Regions from separate parts of the Yokenella regensburgei genome, predicted to be linked through region 3. Evidence: predicted binding sites of a transcription regulator. Region 3 holds the regulator's gene; each other region holds the start of a gene.
What was found. The regulator LexA, encoded in region 3, represses DNA repair genes until DNA is damaged. The targets are predictions, from matches to a motif close to TNCTGTATGTACATACAGNA.
Positions count from the first base shown of each region.

Region 1: uvrB (excinuclease ABC subunit UvrB) is a predicted target of LexA. The motif match lies at 1,644-1,663, and genes of this name have one in related genera.
Region 2: sulA (SOS-induced cell division inhibitor SulA) is a predicted target of LexA. The motif match lies at 2,239-2,258, and genes of this name have one in related genera.

Region 1 is NZ_RBIZ01000003.1:2,081,847-2,086,075, forward strand. It holds gene uvrB (excinuclease ABC subunit UvrB) at 1-1,568, opposite strand, end outside; gene bioD (dethiobiotin synthase) at 2,129-2,821, opposite strand; gene bioC (malonyl-ACP O-methyltransferase BioC) at 2,814-3,569, opposite strand; gene bioF (8-amino-7-oxononanoate synthase) at 3,553-4,229, opposite strand, start outside.
Region 2 is NZ_RBIZ01000003.1:1,860,892-1,865,120, reverse strand. It holds gene matP (macrodomain Ter protein MatP) at 1-214, shown strand, start outside; gene ompA (porin OmpA) at 305-1,357, opposite strand; gene sulA (SOS-induced cell division inhibitor SulA) at 1,711-2,217, opposite strand; gene C7387_RS09200 (TfoX/Sxy family DNA transformation protein) at 2,437-3,102, shown strand; gene yccS (YccS family putative transporter) at 3,038-4,229, opposite strand, start outside.
Region 3 is NZ_RBIZ01000005.1:35,851-40,079, reverse strand. It holds gene C7387_RS15225 (cupin domain-containing protein) at 1-217, opposite strand, end outside; gene zur (zinc uptake transcriptional repressor Zur) at 332-847, shown strand; gene dinF (MATE family efflux transporter DinF) at 881-2,200, opposite strand; gene lexA (transcriptional repressor LexA) at 2,275-2,883, opposite strand; gene C7387_RS15205 (diacylglycerol kinase) at 2,993-3,361, opposite strand; gene plsB (glycerol-3-phosphate 1-O-acyltransferase PlsB) at 3,491-4,229, shown strand, end outside.

The DNA of each region.
Region 1 (4,229 bases), on a different contig from region 3:
GCATCAAGGATCGCCACCAGCGAGACCTCAGGCATATCCAGACCCTCTCGCAGCAGGTTGATCCCAACCAGGACGTCAAACTCGCCCAGACGCAGGTCACGGATGATTTCCATACGCTCGACGGTGTCGATATCCGAGTGCAGATAGCGCACCCGCTCGCCGTGTTCTTCAAGATACTCGGTTAAGTCTTCCGCCATCCGTTTGGTCAGTGTCGTCACCAGTACGCGTTCGTTGATAAGCGCACGTTGGCGAATTTCTGACAGCAGATCGTCAACCTGGGTCGCCACCGGGCGCACTTCGATAACCGGATCTAAAAGCCCGGTTGGACGCACGACCTGGTCAACCACGTCACCCGCAGATTTATCCAGTTCATAGTTACCCGGCGTTGCCGAAACATAAATCGACTGCGGCGCCAGCGCTTCGAACTCTTCAAACTTCAGCGGACGGTTATCGAGCGCGGAAGGCAGGCGGAAACCGTACTCCACCAGCGTCTCTTTACGCGCCCGGTCGCCACGGTACATACCGCCAATCTGCGGGATAGTCACGTGGGATTCGTCGATGACCAGCAGACCATCGGCCGGAAGGTAATCAAACAGCGTCGGCGGCGGCTCGCCGGGACCACGGCCGGAGAGAAAGCGCGAATAGTTTTCGATGCCGGAGCAGTATCCGAGCTCGTTCATCATCTCGAGATCGAACTGAGTACGCTGGCTCAAGCGCTGCTCTTCCAGCAGCTTGTTGTTGGCAAGCAACACCTTGCGGCGGTCTGCCAGCTCAACTTTGATATCTTCCATCGCCTGAATAATACGCTCGCGTGGCGTCACGTAGTGCGTTTTCGGGTAGATGGTGAAGCGCTGAACGCCGGACTCCAGATGGCCGGTGAGCGGGTCAAACAACGACAGCCGCTCGACTTCGTCGTCAAAAAGCTCAATGCGTAGCGCCAGATCGTCGGACTCTGCCGGGAAGACGTCGATCACTTCGCCGCGGACACGGAAGGTCCCGCGCTGAAATGCCTGATCGTTACGGGTGTACTGCAGCTCAGTGAGACGTCGCAGGATACTGCGCTGATCGACAATCATCCCGACCGTCAGGTGCAGCATCATTTTCAGATACAGATCCGGATCGCCAAGGCCGTAGATGGCTGAAACCGACGCCACCACGATTACATCACGGCGCTCTAACAGTGCCTTGGTCGCAGAGAGTCGCATCTGTTCGATATGCTCGTTCACCGAGGCGTCTTTCTCGATGAAGGTATCCGAGCTCGGTACGTAGGCTTCCGGCTGGTAGTAATCGTAGTACGAGACGAAATACTCCACCGCGTTTTCCGGGAAGAACTCCTTCATCTCGCCATAGAGCTGGGCCGCCAGCGTTTTGTTCGGCGCCAGTACCATAGTAGGACGCTGCAGATCGGCAATAACGTTAGCGATGGTAAAGGTTTTACCTGAGCCCGTTACGCCGAGCAGCGTCTGGTGCGCCAGGCCGTCCTCCAGACCCTCTTTCAGTTTGGCGATGGCCGCAGGCTGATCGCCTGAAGGGCGAAACGCGGAATGAAGTTTGAACGGTTTAGACATGGACAACGACCTGTGAAGGAGTGAACTGGCAGGTGACTAATTTTACTCGTCGCAGATAAATTTGCCAACCATTTATACTGGATATAAAAACAGTAACATATTATCGTATTTGTGTTACCCGCCCATCGTCAGCCTGACAAACGGGCAATTTCTCGTGACGGCGGGATAAAAAACCAGACAGCATCGGTTATCCCCAGAATTTTTTCTGGTTTAACATTTGTCAAGGTATGTAATGAAACTTTTGTGGCAGCCGGTGACACTTTTCTTACAGGCATTGCTTTTATCTAACTCATTAATTAAAAAAGAAAATATCCAAAAGCCGCCTTTCGCATCAATTCAGTCGCAAGCCGCATGCTCTCTCGTTTACCAGAGGTTTTCTAACCCTAATACACAAGGTTATCCACAGGAATAGTGGATAACTGTCTCCAGCCCATATCCCCCGCCTGACGGCAAAAATGGTCCGGCAGCGAAACGCCGGACATAAAAAAATATTATTGATAATTTTTGAGTTTTTTTCGCTTTAGACGTTGGCGAATATATGCGCGATCTGCTTCACATTTCTACAATTTTGTAGCGGTCAGGTGCTGAAGGTCGAGATATCCACCGAGGTCAGTTTGCGCAACATCTCCTTCAATCCACGGGATTTCTCCCAGCAGCGGCGCAGGCAACATACGCGTTAGCGTAGCCATATATTCTGCGTGTCGGCGTCCGGGTGGAACCACGTCGTTGGCAATCCAGCCTGCAAGATGTAAACCGGCCTGCAGTACTGCCTGGGCCGTCAGCACTGCATGGTTAATACAGCCAAGCTTAACGCCAACCACCAGAATCACCGGCAAGCGTTCTTGCTGCACCCAGTCGGCAAATGTCAGCACCGGTGACAACGGTGTGTACCAGCCCCCCGCACCTTCAACCAGCACCCACTCCGCGTCACTCTCAAGCGCCCGTAACCCAGCGGAAAGCACCGTGGCTTCAATGGGACGCCCTTCATCGGCGCTGATAATATGCGGCGAAGTCGGTTCGCCGAAGGTATAGGGGTTCACCTGTTCATAACGCAGCGCTAGCGCGCTATTTCGCTGCAAGGCCAGCGCATCGCTATTACGTAACCCTTCGGCGGTCTGTTCACTACCGGAGGCGACCGGCTTATACCCCGCCGTCCGCCGTCCCAGACGATTCGCGGCCTGCAGCAGCGCACAGCTGGCGACCGTTTTCCCGACTTCCGTATCGGTACCGGTGACAAAATAACGTTCAGTCACGTTCAATCACTCCCCAGAAAAGATGGTAAGTCAGCGGGCAACCCCCGCCGTGCTGCGGCCATGCAAGCTGCAGCGCCTGTAGTTTTTGTCGCGTCAGAAGCCTGCTGGCACGCCCTTCATGCAGATGGGTGGCACCAATGCCTTTAAGCGAACGCATCGCGCTCATCGCGTCAGGGAAGCTCAGGGTGATGGATTCCAGCCTGGAACGCCCCCGCCATGCTGAGAGCGTCTCCAGGAGCCTCTCCTGCGCTAAAAAACGGTTGGCATGAGGGTGTTCATCCACCGCCTGCCAGGCCTGATTCAGCTCCGGCAGAGAGCCGGCGGCAAGCGTGGTGAAGGCCAGCACTCCGCCAGGTTTTACCACTCGATACAGCTCCGCCAGCGCCGCGCCAAAATCATCGCACCACTGCACGGCAAGATTGCTCCAGACGAGGTCGAACTGCGCGTCCGGCAGCGGCAGTGATTCGATATCGCCGGTGATGTAGTGGTGCGCGGCCTGCTGCGCACGCGCCTGTTCAAGCATTTGTGAAGAGAGATCCAGCGCCGTTACCTGGCTCCCGCTCTCCCGCCACACCCGGCTCACCGCGCCCGGACCGCAGCCCGCGTCCAGTACGTGCGCGAAGTGGCGTTCCGGCAGCTGTGCCCGCAGCAGACTGGCGCTTTGTCGCTGCAGTTTATCATGCTGTAAATAGTGCGCCGCAGCGCGACCAAAAGCGGCAGCTACCGCCTGTTTATTGACCGGCGTCATGCAGCACCTCCAGTAAGCGGGCAATATCCTCAGGCTGATGGGTGGCGGTCAGCGTCAAACGCAGCCGCGCAGTACCCGCCGGCACCGTCGGTGGACGAATCGCAGTGACCCAGCATCCTTTAGCGCGTAACCGCCCGGCAAGTTCCAGCGCCCGGGCATTTTCGCCGACGATCAGCGGCTGAATAGCGCTCCGGGAATCGGTGAGCGTCATGCCAGCCCCCTGCGCGCCCTCACGGAATGCGGCAATGTGCCCGGCAAGAGTGGCGCGACGCGCTTCCCCTTCTTCGCTACGAATAACCGCAAGCGCCGCCTGTAGCGCGACCGCCTGAGCAGCGGGCATAGCGGTGCTGTAGATGAGATGACGGGCAAACTGCAGCAGATAATCCGCCACGGACTCGCTACACAACACGGCGGCACCGCTGAGGCCAAAAGCTTTACCGAAGGTCACGACCAGCAATTCCGGGTGAACCCCCTGGGCATGACAGGAGCCGCGCCCCTGCTCGCCGGTGACGCCAATCCCATGTGCGTCATCCACCATCAGCCAGGCATCTGCCACCCGGGCCGCCTGATGGATAGCCGCCAGCGGTGCCGAATCACCATCCATGCTGAAGATACCCTCAGTGATGGCAAGCTTCAGGCCGTCGGCATCGACTTCCAGCA
Region 2 (4,229 bases), on a different contig from region 3:
CCACTTTAATGCGGAGCATCAGCACACACGGAAGAAGTCTATCGATCTTGAGTTTATCGTCTGGCAGCGGCTGGCGGGGCTTGCACAGCGCCGCGGGAAAACGCTGTCGGAAACGATAGTGCAACTCATCGAGGATGCTGAAAACAAAGAGAAGTACGCCAGCAAGATGTCCAGCCTGAAGAACGACCTGCAGGCACTGCTGGGTAAAGAGTAAAACTGCGCGTTACTCAGCCCTGGCTGATTTTCCCGATATTCAGATAATAAAAAACCCCGCCATGGCGGGGTTTTTTTATAGACGTAAAACTTAAGCCGCTGGCTGAGTTACAACGTCTTTGATGCCTTTAACTTCGATCTCAACACGACGATCCGGAGCCAGGCAGTCGATCAGTGCAGCGCGAGCTTTCACGTTGTTACAGGTGCTGCCAGTAACCGGGTTAGCTTCGCCCATGCCACGCGGGGAGATCTTGTTAGCCGGGATACCTTTAGAGATCAGGTAATCGACAACAGACTGAGCGCGTTTCTCAGACAGTTTCTGGTTGTACTGCTCTGAACCGATACGGTCAGTGTAGCCCAGAACCACTACGGAACCGTCTTTCGGATCCAGGTTGCTCAGCTGGGTGTACAGCTGATCCAGCGCCTGCTGGCCTTCCGGCTTCAGGGTCGCTTTGTTGAAGTTGAACAGAACGTCAGACTTCAGAGTGAAGTGCTTGGTCTGTACTTCCGGAGCTGGAGCCGGAGCCGGAGCAACTACTGGAGCTGGCTCGCCCTGGCCAAAGCGGTAGGAAACACCTACGCTCAGCATGCCGTTGTCCGGACGAACACCAGTGGTGCCTGCGTCGCCGATGTTGTTAACCCACTGGTATTCCAGACGGGTAGCGATGTCACGGGTAACAGCCCACTCAACACCACCAGCGAATACCGGAGAAACGCCGGTGTCGTGGTTGTCGCCGGCAATGTTGTTGCTGGAGTCAGCGCGCCATACCATACCACCCAGACGGGTGTAGATGTCCAGATCGTCAGTGATCGGGTAACCCAGTTTAGCGGTCAGCTGAACGCCCTGAGCTTTGAATGCGCCGTTAACGGTGTCGCCTTTGTAAGGCATACGGCCCAGCCAGTCGTAACCCATTTCGAAACCAACGTACGGGTTAACCTGGTAACCACCGAACGCACCAGCGCCCAGTTGGCTTGAGTGGGTCGGACCGTCGTTGTTCAGGTTGCTGTTGTACCAGCCAGTGTCATGGAACTGGGACCAACCCAGCTTACCACCTGCATACCAGGTGTTATCTTTCGGAGCGGCCTGCGCTACGGTAGCGAAGCCAGCCAGTGCCACTGCAATCGCGATAGCTGTCTTTTTCATTTTTTGCGCCTCGTTATCATCCAAAAATCGCCATGAAGATACATCGAAATTCACGGTTAAATCCTTACACCGGGAGCGTGACTTGTTAATAACTATGCCGTTAATAGCGGCGTAAGCCGGTCACCCCTGGCGATGTAAAGTCTACAACGTAGTTGGAAACTTACAAGTGTGAACTCTGTCAGGCATATGAAAAAAAAGAGGTTGTGTACACAAAAATTAACATTTATGTTGCTTTTTTGTTCAGCATAAAATGCCGGAAACCGCGCCGCACAAGCCTCGCCGCCCGATCTGGTCGGAGCGGTGTCTGGTCAATAAAAAGCGAAAAAATTTTCCAGGAATAATCTTAATTTCACTCAATGATACAAGTTTGAGTGAATTTTTAGACCATTTAGCTGTCTCGTGGCTGTAGGACTTGCACTCACCGGTCGCATGATAAAGCCCATCGCGTTCCCTTCTTCGGCAGCTAAAACCAGGCGGGAATGTTCTTCTTCTGTTAATTCATCGCTCAGCCAGCCAATCACTACACTATAGTTACCGGTGCGTAATGCACGGATCATCGACTCCAGCGTATGGCACGGTGACATCTGGCTAATCTGCATAACTTTAGTCAGCGGTAACCCGGCAGCCTGAACCCAATCACGGCTCAGCTTTTGCTGCGGTGTCAGCCACAGCTGCCAGCGAGATTGCTGACCGAGTTGTTGCAGCAAAGGAAGCAACAGTAGCTGTGTCATCATCGGTTGGTCTTCCCGGTAGACTATTTCGCTAATCAGCCCGGAAGCCGGTTCCGCCGTGGTACGTGTGGATCGAACGGCAGAAGTAGAAGCCCGTGATGAATGATTTGCATATCCAGAAGTATACATAGTGAATCCCGCCCTGTGGGTTACTGTATGAATATACAGTACTACCACTGAGTACAAAGATCAACCTCATTTTCTGAAAGCGTCTCGCAAAATTACACCGAAGTCCTCCTCAGGATGAAAATCATCTTGCTGCCCGCAGTGAAGTTACCTATTTTCCTGATTAACGGATCCGCTATTCACCATTCATCAGTTAACGGCATGATTAACAAAGGAATAATCATGAAAGATATGACATATAAGAAGATCCATCAGTCGCAGGAATACCTGTCGCCACTGGGGGTGATTGAATATCGGGCGCTGTTTGGCGGCTATAGCCTGGCTATTGAGGATACCGTTTTTGCCATGGTCGCGGAGGGGGAACTATATCTGCGGGTATGTGAGCAAAGTGCGACCTATCAGGTCGAAAATCCTTCACCGCTACTCACACTGGTTAAGCGAGGAAGACCCATCCTGCTCAACTATTTCCACGTTGGCGAAGCGCTATGGCGTAATACCGGGCTTCTGCTGCATTTATCGGGTCACTCACTGCGCGATGCACAGCGAGAGAAACAAAAGCGTCAGGACAAGCGGCAGCTGCGGCATTTACCCAATATCTCGTTCCATACGGAGCTAATGCTGCTGGATGCCGGGATAGAGGATCAGCGAATGCTGTGTTCGCTTGGTGCACAACTGTGCTGGCTTAAGCTGCGGGAACGGAGAAAGGGGATCAGTATCAGTTTGCTGTTTGCGCTGGAAGGTGCAATTCATGGACTGCATGCCGCGGCGCTCCCGGCGCAAAGGCGCCAGGAGCTGATGGATTGGGTACATGCATTACCGGGGATTAAATACCCGGCTCCAGAGGAGCAACCTGCTGCTGAAGACGACATATTTCAGGCAGAAGAGTAACCAGTAGCCCAACTTGCTGGAGTACCAGCGGCTCTTTACTGTCCGCGTGTGGCTCCAGGTGATGGATACGCTGCATCAGGCCTGCAAGGGCCTGCTGTACTCGCGCTTCGTCAGCTGGCATATGATGAAAAGCATCATCGACATAGCATACGGCGTCGTCCAGCAGCGCCAGGATTTCGGGATTCGTCAGTTGTTCCCGGTGCGCTCCGAGGGCAGAGATGTAGCTGGTAAAAGTGTGGTTCAGACACAGCAGACGAAATGCCGTCTCTTTCATTTCTGGAGTGACTTTTGGCTCTGTCGACATATTCGAGATAACCGAGGCCAACTCCGCGTCTCGATTCCAGGCGTCACGGCGCGCAATGCGATAGGACAGGCGATTGTCCCGCCCCTGATGGTACTGTTCAAGAATGGCATCCAGGTAGCGACAGTTAGCATCAACCGCTCTCGCCAGTACGCGTGGCAGATTGCGGAATCGCCAGTCGGGCCAGATAAAGCTGACCGCCGCCCAGGCGATAGCACAGCCGATGAGCGTATCAACCACCCGCGGCAGCGCCACTTCGAAACCTTCCCCCAACAGGTTAAAGCACAGCAGCACCAGCAGGGTAATGAACATGGTTGCATGGGCGTACTGCACATTGCGGAAGGCAAAAAATAGTACCCCGGTCACCACTATCAGCAGTAGTTGTCCCTCAACGGACGGCACCAGCAGTAACACCGGCAGACCAATCGCGATCCCGACCAGCGTCCCGATAATACGCAGCGCCAGGCGGTGACGAGTGGCGTTGTAGTTCGGCTGACAGACAAACAGGCTGGTCAGCAGGATCCAGTAGCCATGATGCATCCCGGTAAACTGGATGATGGCATAACCCGCGCACAGCACCAGCGACATGCGCACCGCATGGCGGAACAGCGCGGATTCCGGGGACATGTTACGGCCCAGGCGCGAACGGATATCACTGAATCCGTGCAGTCGGTCGTCGGCGAGCAGGTTTTCCGTCTCACTGCGCGGCTGGTTCTGTGCCTGTTCAGATTCGATGGTTGCCAGCTGAGCATCTATGGCCCGCAGGTTATTGAGCAGATAGCCGAGGGCATTGACCTGCTCAGCCGATACCCCGTTCGCCCGTGCT
Region 3 (4,229 bases):
CCAGCACATAGATAAACTCCTCCTCATCGCTTTCTGCGTGTGGATAAGAGGTCCTGCGGCCAGGCGGCAGACGCTCGTGGTGAATACCCATACGAGTGAGCCCTAAACGACGCGCCAGCGGCGCACCAATCGAAAACAGCTCCTTGCTACCGGAATAAGTCGAGTCATCCGGACCTTCCACTTCACGCCAGTGGCGAATGCAATCTGGTCTTTTCATTATCTTTTATCCTGAACGTGAGATGCATCAGGTATAGCACACCCGCCGGGATCTCGGTGTTTTAGACTTAATGTGATAAAGTAACGAAATACATTTCGCACCCTGAGGATGCTCATGGATAAGACAACTTCGCAAAAGCTGTTAGCACACGCCGAAAAAATGTGTGCGCAACGCGGTGTGCGCCTGACTCCGCAGCGCCTTGAGGTATTACGCCTGATGAGCCTGCAGCCGGGTGCTATCAGCGCTTATGACCTGCTAGACCTGCTACGGGAAGCCGAGCCGCAGGCCAAACCCCCTACTGTCTATCGCGCCCTCGAGTTTCTGCTTGAGCAGGGGTTTGTGCATAAAGTGGAGTCCACTAACAGCTACGTGCTGTGCCACATGTTCGATAAGCCTACGCATACTTCCGCGATGTTTATCTGCGATCGCTGTGGCGTGGTGAAAGAAGAGAGCGCTGAAGGGGTTGAGGACATCATGCATACGCTGGCGGCGAGAATGGGTTTTGCCCTGCGCCACAACGTGATTGAAGCCCATGGCCTGTGCTCTGCCTGCGTGGAAGTGGAAGCCTGCCGCCATCCTGATGATTGTGGTCATGACCACTCTATTCAGGTGAAGAAAAAGCCCCGTTAACAAAAAAGGCGGTCAATGACCGCCCTTTCTGCATCACGCAAACCAGGTCCCACGCTGCCAGTGTCGACGCCAGATCCATGCAAGCGACAAACCGCGCAACGCCAGAAACACCGCCAACGACAGCCACAATCCGTGATTCCCCAGCAGCGGTACCGTCAGTAAGGTCAGGGCGAAACCTGCCGCTGCAACCGCCATGCTGTTACGCATTTCAGCGCCGCGCGTCGCTCCGATGAACATACCGTCGAGCAGATAGCACCAGACGCCGATAAGCGGTAACACCACCTGCCAGATAACATAGCGATCTGCCAGTTGCTGCAGCTCGGGGAGCGAAGTCAGAAGTGCGATGATCCCTTTTCCAGCCAGCAGATAAACCAGCGCAAAAGCCAGCGCCACGAGGCCCGACTGCCGACATGCCGCGTGCCAGACGTGGCGCAATTTGCTGCCATCCTGCGCGCCGTATGCCTGCCCGGAATGCGCCTCCACGGCATAGGCAAAACCATCCAGGGCATAGGCGGTAAAGGTGAGCATCGTCATCAGCACCGCGTTCACCGCCACAACGTCGCCGCCAAGTCGCGCACCTAAAACGGTGATCGCACCAAAACACAGCTGTAGCAACAGCGAACGCAGCATGATGTCCCGGTTAAGCGCCAGCAGCCGCCGGAGGTTACCCCGCCAGGCGTTTTTCAGCATCTCTCGGGTGATGCCGCGCAGCCGCAGCACCCGCCGCACCATCAGCAGGCCGATGAAAAAGGTCGCGTATTCAGCGATAGCCGTCGCCAGCGCCGCGCCCTGCACATCCATATGCAGTCCCATAACCAGCCAGAGGTCGAGGGTGATATTAAGAATATTGCCGACTACCAGCAGGATGACCGGCGCACGGGCATACTGCACGCCAAGCAGCCAGCCCAGCAGCACCAGGTTTGCCAGCGACGCCGGAGCGCTAAGCCAGCGAATCTCCAGGAAGCGCCGCGCCTGCTCCAGCACAGCCTCACTGCCACCAACCACCTGCAGCGCCAGATTGATAATGGGCTCCCGCAGCAGGACTATCAGCACTCCGGCGCCTAACGCCAGCAGCAGCGGCTGAACCAGTGCCCTTGCCAGGGCCTGGGGATCTCTCGCCCCAAACGCCTGGGCGGTAAATCCGGTCGTACTCATGCGCAAAAAGAGCAGCAGCATAAACAGGAAGCTGGTTGCCGTAGCACCTACCGCCACACCGCCGAGATACACGGGGCTGTCGAGATGACCAATCACAGCGGTATCCACCAGACCCAAAAGCGGTACGGTGATGTTGGAGAAAATCATCGGCAACGCCAGACGCCACAGCGCCTTATCGGCTGCGTTGAAAAGCTGCATAGAAAAATGCCTGAAGAGAGATCAAGAGAGGAGCAGACTGCGGCAAGCGTTGTACCGCAGTCGTTAAGGAAGGGTTACAGCCACTCACCGTTGCGGATTACGCCTACTGCCAACCCTTCGATAGAGAAGCTCTGCTGACGCAGATCGACCACAATCGGGGTGAACTCGGTGTTTTCCGGCAACAGTTCGACGGTGTTACCCTGCTTTTTAAGGCGTTTTACGGTTACTTCGTCGTCAATACGCGCGACGACCACCTGGCCGTTACGCACATCCTGAGTTTTATGCACCGCCAGCAGGTCGCCGTCCAGAATACCGATATCCTTCATCGACATACCGCTGACGCGCAGCAGGAAATCCGCGCTCGGTTTGAACATGGCCGGGTCAACCTGATAGTGACCTTCAATGTGCTGCTGTGCCAGCAGCGGTTCACCGGCGGCAACACGGCCTACTAACGGTAAACCCTCTTCTTCTTCCACCAGCAGGCGGATACCGCGCGACGCGCCAGACACAATTTCGATGGCGCCTTTACGCGCCAGCGCTTTCAGGTGTTCTTCTGCCGCATTCGGGGAACGGAACCCCAGCTGCTTGGCGATCTCCGCACGTGTTGGCGGCATACCGGTCTGGCCGATATGTTCCCGAATGAGATCAAACACCTCTTGCTGCCTGGTCGTTAACGCTTTCATCCCGCCCCCTGGGTGTATATACAGTTATGCTGTGAGTATATACAGTTAACGGCGATTTTGGAACCACAAAAAGCACAAAAAACAAGTGTCTTAATCAATTCTGGAAGCATTATCGAAAATGCGACCACAACAGCGTGCCCCAGGTGATTAATGCGATAAAAATAGACAGCAGCACCGCGGCGCTGCCCATATCTTTCGCACGACCGGAGAGCTCGTGGTGCTCCGGGCCAATTCTGTCGACCACCGCTTCGATCGCACTGTTGAGAATTTCCACTATCATCACCAACAGGACCGAGCCAATCAGCAGAACGCGGGTTATCGCATCGACATCCAGCCAACAGGCAATGATGACGGCCAGAATCGCGACGGTCCCCTCCTGGCGGAAGGCGGCTTCGTTACGCCAGGCGGCGCGGAATCCTTTCCAGGAGTAGCCAGCGGCTTTGATGATGCGGGTTATCCCAGTGGTATCATTGGCCATTAAATGAACCTTTTTCGATTTTATATGTTAATCACAGTGTAGACGCACGGCACACGCGCAGAAATTCTGTACGCTTTCTGGTATTCTTGCCGCGCAATTGCATTATTAACCAGAGGCTTTACATCGTTTATGTCTGGCTGGCCAAGAATTTACTACAAATTACTGAATTTACCATTAAGCATCCTGGTAAAAAGCAAGTCTATTCCGGCAGAACCTGCGCAGGAGTTAGGGCTCGATACGTCACGCCCGATTATGTACGTGCTGCCCTACAACTCTAAGGCAGACCTGCTGACTTTGCGCGCCCAATGCCTGGCGCACGACTTACCCGATCCGCTGGAACCGCTGGAGATAGACGGCACGCTGCTGCCGCGCTACGTCTTCATTCACGGTGGCCCGCGTGTCTTCACGTATTACACCCCGAAAGAAGAGTCCATCAAGCTGTTCCACGACTATCTGGATCTGCACCGCAGCAATCCCGATCTGGACGTGCAGATGGTACCGGTATCGGTGATGTTCGGTCGCTCCCCGGGGCGCGAGAAAGGGGAAGAGAACCCGCCGCTGCGCATGCTGAACGGCATTCAGAAGTTCTTCGCCGTCACCTGGCTTGGCCGCGACAGCTTTGTGCGCTTCTCGCCGTCGGTGTCGCTGCGCTGGATGGCAACCGAGCACGGTACCGACAAAACCATCGCTCAGAAACTGGCGCGAGTGGCACGCATGCACTTTGCTCGTCAGCGTCTGGCCGCGGTTGGGCCGCGTCTGCCGGCGCGTCAGGACCTGTTCAACAAGCTGCTGGCCTCAAAGGCTATCGCTCGTGCCGTTGAAGATGAAGCGCGCAGCAAGAAAATTTCCCACGAGAAGGCGCAACAGA